DNA from 3 places in the Solibacillus sp. FSL R7-0668 genome. Region 3 is predicted to be linked to each of the others. Evidence: predicted binding sites of a transcription regulator. Region 3 holds the regulator's gene; each other region holds the start of a gene.
What was found. The regulator Rex, encoded in region 3, represses fermentation and respiration genes when NADH is low (regulators of the CRP and FNR family bind a similar motif). The targets are predictions, from matches to a motif close to TTGTGAAATATTTCACAA.
Positions count from the first base shown of each region.

Region 1: the regulator Rex is predicted to act here: its motif matches at 1,427-1,444, upstream of MKX47_RS11325 (DUF1641 domain-containing protein).
Region 2: the regulator Rex is predicted to act here: its motif matches at 1,142-1,159, upstream of MKX47_RS16340 (formate/nitrite transporter family protein).

Region 1 covers NZ_JBBOUU010000001.1:2,297,787-2,300,063, forward strand. The annotation lists gene MKX47_RS11320 (NAD(P)/FAD-dependent oxidoreductase) at 1-910, opposite strand, end outside; gene MKX47_RS11325 (DUF1641 domain-containing protein) at 949-1,371, opposite strand; gene rarD (EamA family transporter RarD) at 1,796-2,277, opposite strand, start outside.
Region 2 covers NZ_JBBOUU010000001.1:3,274,900-3,277,176, forward strand. The annotation lists gene MKX47_RS16335 (zinc ribbon domain-containing protein YjdM) at 1-34, opposite strand, end outside; gene MKX47_RS16340 (formate/nitrite transporter family protein) at 146-916, opposite strand; gene serC (3-phosphoserine/phosphohydroxythreonine transaminase) at 1,223-2,277, shown strand, end outside.
Region 3 covers NZ_JBBOUU010000001.1:3,584,897-3,587,173, forward strand. The annotation lists gene tatC (twin-arginine translocase subunit TatC) at 1-372, opposite strand, end outside; gene tatA (twin-arginine translocase TatA/TatE family subunit) at 390-626, opposite strand; gene MKX47_RS17845 (redox-sensing transcriptional repressor Rex) at 710-1,342, opposite strand; gene MKX47_RS17850 (ABC-F family ATP-binding cassette domain-containing protein) at 1,472-2,277, shown strand, end outside.

The sequences.
Region 1 (2,277 bases), 1.3 Mb from region 3:
GGTTTGGAATGTGCGCAGAAGCATCACCAAGTACAAATACATCTGGGTGAGATGTAGATTGTAGGAAATCATTGATTGTTGCTTTACCGCGGTCACAGTTCAGACCTGATTCACCAACTAATGGAAGTGGCGCAACCCCACCAGTCCATACTAAAGTGTTTGCTACGATTGGCTCACGGTCTTTTAATTGAATGACATTGCCTTCAACACCTGTTACAGGAGTTGAAGTGATGAATTCAACACCGCGTTTAGCTAATGATTCTGTAGCGCGTTGGATTAAGTTGTCTGGGAATACTGGTAAAATCTTTGGACCAGCTTCTACTAATTTGATTTTTAAGTCTTCGAAAGGCACGCCGTATTTGGCAGCTACTTTCGGGAAGTGGTCTACGATTTCACCAACAAGCTCAACACCTGTTAAACCGCCACCACCGATAACGATTGTTGCATCTGCTTCATTTTTTGATTTTGCATATTCTGCAATGCGCGCTTCGATGTGCTCACGGATTGCGTTTGCTTCGTCAACAGTTTTTAAGACAAATGAGTTTTCCTCTAAGCCTGGGATACCGAAGAATCCTGTTTGAGAGCCTAAAGAAACAACTAATGTATCGTATGATAAAGTTTTACCATTTGAAAGTTGCACTTCTTTTTTGTCTGCGTTAAAGCTGTTTACTTTTGCGATTTCAAGGTTGATGTCTTTACCTTTAAAGATTTTTTCTAAAGATAGAGAAACCGCGCCCTCTTTAATCGTACCACCAGCTAAGCGGTGTAATTCAGTAATGATTTGGTGCGTTGGGAATTGGTTGACAACTGTAATGTTTGCCTCTAGCGTATTTAAATATTTACGAGCTGTTTGGGCAGCTAAAACACCAGCAAAACCAGCACCTAAAATAACGATATCTTTTGTTACCATGATAACATCCTCCAATTAAATTAGATTGTGCGAATTAATTAATTTGATTTTTTCTCAGCTGCTACAGCTAAAAATGCGTTAGCAAAACGTAAAGCGCCTTGAACTTGTGGGTCTTTTAACATTTTTAATAGACCAAATACACCTACTGTTTCCGTTGTTACTTCTGCGCGGTCCTTTGCTTCGATCGCTGTTTGTGCTAATGATTTTGCCGTATCTACAACTGGGCTCGCCATTTCCGTAACGGCTGCAACTGTATCTTTCTTTAATGTTTCGTCTGTAGCTACAGCTGTTGCGAAGTCATAAGCCTTTGTTAATAAAGTTGTCATTTCTGCTAACTTTGGTAAATTGTCAACTAAAGTCGTTAACGAAGCTTGTACCTCTGGCTTTAATAGTTGGTCTAATACGTCTAATTGCTCTTGAGACACAGACGCTTTTTCTACCTGATTATTCATTTCTGACATAATAACTCTCCTTTGCCAACACTTAATATTTTTTCTTTATGAAAAGTCCGAAACTATGTTTAAACTTTCACATACCATCAATAAGCTATCCTAGCACAAACATTCGGTAGATACAATTAGAAAACCGAAATAAATGACGGAAAAATTAATTTAAAGATAATTCTGAATTTTTAACAGAGTGGTGCTGACTATTTTTTTCAATCTCTGTTTATGAATTCAGCGTTTATTAATAAGAAGAAACTCGTTTTAAGTAGTTATTCTATGCACATTCCTCCGCCGAATAAACGCACGTTCGATGAAAAGTCACGATTGACCTTTACCCTATTTTCCCACCTTTTACACGTTCCATACGGGGATTTAATTAAAAAAATGAGCCTACTTAAATAACAAGTAGACTCCTTCTGTATTACTCACAATACCTTCACTAAATCGCATGTCGCTTTCTTGCTTCGACAAGTTTAGCAGCCGAGAAAATAAGCACCGCTAACCAAATGCAGCCGAAAGTAAAGAATTCTGTCGCTGTAAACGGCTCATCAAAAATAAAAATGCCGATAATTAAGCTCATCGTTGGCGATAAAAATTGGATGAAGCCCATTAAATACAGCGGGATTTTTTGTGCGCCCTTTGCAAAAAGAACGAGTGGTAATGCCGTAATAATTCCGCTGCCGATTAAGAACAGATTGGTTTTCATATCCACCTGTAAAAAGGCAATATCCGTCGTTTGCATTAAATAAATATATCCAACAATCGCAATTGGTAATATAAACAGTGTTTCAATCGCTAAGCCGCGCGTTGCATCGAGCGGGATTTTCTTTTTCAATACACCATAAATAGAAAAGGAAAGCGCCAAAGTTAGTGACACCCATGGGATCGTCCCACCTAAAATAGCTTGATAGCCTACACCAA
Region 2 (2,277 bases), 310 kb from region 3:
CAGAGCCGCATTGTGGACATTTTGGATATACCATTTCACATACCTCCAGTATTTATTCCTCTCCATACTGGCATACTTCTCGCCAAGAAACAACTTTAGCTCAATAATTCACATAATTTCTACAAAATTCACCTGTTTTTCATGATTAGTATTCTCGATTTCCAGTTTCCGTTAACCAAAGGGCAACTCCTAATAATGCGCCCCCTAATGCATTACCAATTGTTACGGGAATTAAATTATGTAAAAAATGATTAATTGAAAAGACAGCACCCTCGGGAATCATTGATGCGACTGAAAATAGCATCATATTGGCAATACTATGCTCGAAACCGCCTAATATAAAGGGAAAGATGCAGCAAAAAATCAATGCTATTTTTGCCATTTCGCTTTTTACCCGATAGAAGCACCACACGGCCATGCATACTAAAATATTGCAAAAGACACCACGAAACACGAGCTCGCTAAATTCGGCTGATGTTTTGAGTTGCGTCACATTTTCGACATAGGTAGCTAAATCCCCGACAACATAACCAGTCATTACGAGTAGCCATGCGCAAACATATGCGCCGACAAAATTACCACAATAGCCAACAGTCCATATTTTTGTCAAATCCATCCATGATGTACGTTTTTCTAAAGCACCGATTGTCAGTACTAAATTATTACCCGTAAACAAATCGGCACCCCCTAGCATGACCATGCACAGCGCGATTCCAAACACTGCGGCTTGTACAATTTTTACAGATGGCACTTCTGCAGGCGTGAGCATTCCACCAATAACGATAAATGTCAGCATTCCAAATCCAATAAATAATCCACCGAAAAAGGCCAATACTACATAACTAATAACACTGCGATTTAAGACAGTTACTTTCTTTTGCGCTACAGCTGCAATCGCTTGAAATGTTTCATTCAACAGTAATACCTCGTTTCTAATCAAGATCCCTCTAAATTATAACAAGTTCAATCCTAACATGTTGATGAAAGGTGAAATTTCTGTGTTTTTCTTAACATTCAAACAAAAAATCCGTACGAATTTGAATGATAATCCACAAAAACCGAACATTCGATTTTCGTTCAATACAAAAATTCGTGAATTTGTTGTTAGTTCTGCTCTTTTATGTTTTTTATAAAAATAATTTCGTGAATTTTCCCACATTTATCGCAAAAGAGTATATTATCAAGATAGAGATTATTTAACTTTACACAAGGAGTGTTTCCATTGACAGTTACAGAAAAACGCGCATTTAACTTTAACGCAGGTCCATCTGCATTACCACTTGAAGTATTACAAAAAGCACAAGCTGAGCTAGTGAATTTCCAGGGTACAGGTATGTCAGTGATGGAGCTTAGTCACCGTAGTGCAACATTTGAGGCTGTGCACAATGAGGCCATTGCACGCTTACGTAAGCTTTTTGCTATTCCTGAAAACTATGAAGTGTTATTTTTACAAGGTGGCGCTAGCTTACAATTCACAATGATTCCGATGAATTTCTTACAAGAAGGCAAAAAAGCAAGCTACATCCAAACAGGTGCTTGGTCTGAAAAAGCATTCAAAGAAGCAAAACTTTTCGGAACACCTGTTGAAGCAGCAAGCACAAAAGAAAACAATTATAAAAACATTCCTGCTGTAGCCGATATCAACATCGACCCAGAAGCAGCATATGTTCACTTAACTTCAAATAATACGATTTTCGGTACACAGTGGAAAACATTCCCAATGACAGGCGATATTCCGCTAATTGCTGATATGAGTTCTGATATTTTATCGAAAAAAGTAGATGTAAGTAATTTTGCTATGATTTACGCTGGTGCACAGAAAAACTTAGGTCCTTCTGGTGTTACAGTCGTGATTGCACGCAAAGACTTTTTGGAAACAGCAAACACAAATATTCCAACAATGTTACAATACGCAACACATGTAAAAAACAATTCCCTTTACAATACACCGCCAACATTTGGTATTTATATGTTAGGTGAAGTTTTAAAATGGGTCGAAGCAGAAGGTGGATTAGATGTAATCGAAAAACGCAACGAAGAAAAAGCCGCCTACATTTACGATGTAATCGACAGCTCAAACGGCTTCTACTATGGTCATGCCACAGAGGATTCTCGTTCATTAATGAACATTACATTCCGTGTAGCTGACGAAGAATTAGAGAAAAAATTCTTAGCTGAAGCAAAAGAGGCTGGCTTTGTTGGCTTAAACGGTCACCGTTCAGTTGGTGGCTGCCGCGCATCTGCTTACAACTCGGTACCTGTTGAAGCATGTAAAGC
Region 3 (2,277 bases):
AACAAAATAGGCAAAGGCCATACCACCAATTCCAAGAATAAAGGCATATGGTATGTACTTTAATGTTGCTTTACGCTCTGTATCATGTAGCCCTGGAGTAATAAACGCCCAAAGCTGATAAAGCAGAATCGGCGAGACAATAACAGCCGCAATTATAAACGTCATTTGTAAATAGACCGTTAGCGGATCGACTGGACTAAATGCGTTCATTGTAAAACTTTCAGCTAAATCGCTTCGTTGAATATATCGAATAATTGGTTTTGCTGTATAAAAGCCTACGAATAGAGCCGCAACAAAGAAAATCGCCACAAAAAATAGGCGTTTTCTTAGCTCCTCCATATGCTCAACAACAGTAAATTCTTGTGGATTCATAGCAAGACATCCTTAGTTTACTTTACATCTGTTTTTTCGTTATCTTTATGTTCGATGACTGTTTTTTTTGCTTTATAATCATCATCGTCATCATCTGTTAACCCTTTTGTTGCACTGCGAAACTCACGTAAAGTTGTTCCCATGGCGCGACCTAAAGATGGTAATTTTTTTGGACCAAAAATTAATAAGGCAATAAGACCAATGATAATTAGGCTTACAGGTGTAATCGCATTTAAATGTATAACGACTTCCACTTTAGCCACCTCCTCTATTATTATGTACATTTTACAGTACTTAATGACATTTGGCTATTTATAGTAATGTGAACAATTTGTTACTAATCGGCATTTCTTACTAAATAGATTAATGCCTGCAACTCCACTGATAAGTCAATGTTCATTACCTTTAACGTCTCGGGTACAGAAAGTCGGACAGGCGTGAAATTTAATATCCCCTTTGCATTCATGCGTACTAAACGGTCCGTCATCATTTGCGCTGAGCGTGATGGCACTGTTAAAATAGCTAGCTCTGCCCCAAACTCCTCGTACATTTCCTCTAAACGGTCCGGATGGAATACCGGAATGTCACTTATCGTCGTCCCTTCGTATGGTGCTTTGGAGTCAAAGGCCACCACAATACGAGTATTATGATTTTTTTGGAAATTGTATTTTAATAAACCATTCCCTAAGTTTCCGACCCCGATTAAAGCAACATTCATCGCTTCATCCTGATCTAAGGTTTGGCGGAAAAATTCAAGTAAATAGTTGACATCATAGCCATAGCCCTTCTTACCGAGTGCCCCAAAATAAGAAAAGTCACGACGAATTGTGGCCGAATCTATTTTCATTGCATCACTTAATTCCTGTGAGGAAATACGCTTTTTACCTTCATTTGCGAAGTTTTTTAAAAATCGATAATACAGAGGAAGTCTTTTCGTTGTTGCTTGTGGAATTTTTGTTTCTGGTTTCACACGTTCTCCTCCTACTTGCTATTAGAAATTGTTTTAATCTTACTAAACAACTAGCTTCAAGTAAAGTATCCATCGTTGCGTGTAATGTGTCCATCCATTAAACTAAATAGAAGAAACTGAGGTGTAAACATGATTGTCTTACAAGTAAATCAACTATATAAATCCTTCATTACCGATGAAATTTTAAGTGGTGTCAAACTTGAGGTGCAACATCGTGACCGCGTGGCATTAGTGGGTCGCAACGGTGCTGGTAAGTCGACGCTTCTAAAAATTATTGCCGGTCAAATGAGCTATGACTCTGGTGAAATTATTATTCCAAAAGGGATTCGTGTTGGCTATTTAGAACAGCATGCAGGCATCGATTCAGCCCTATCTATTTGGGACGAAATGATGACAATTTTTGATACGCTACGCATTCAAGAGCAAAAGCTCCGTCAACTCGAACAACAAATGGCCGATCCAGCCGTTTATGAAAATAGCGAAAGTTACGGACGTATTATGGCCGAATACGATCAATTGCAGCATGATTTTAAAGATGCGGGTGGCTATCAATACGAGGCCGATACGCGCTCTGTCTTACACGGCATGCAGTTTTTCCCAGCCGACTATGACAAATCAATTCAATCACTGTCAGGTGGTCAGCGTACACGTCTGGCACTTGCCAAGCTATTACTGTCAAAGCCGGACTTATTGATCCTAGACGAGCCGACAAACCATTTAGACATCGATACACTTTCTTGGTTAGAAGGCTATTTAAAAGGCTATGACGGCGCAATTTTAATCGTTTCCCATGACCGTTACTTCCTCGATCAAGTTGTCTCGACGGTTTACGAAGTTTCACGCACAAAAGTAACAAAGTATGCCGGTAATTACAGCGCCTATTTAGACGAAAAGGCAAAAAATTATGAGCGTGACCTAAAAATGTACGAGCGCCA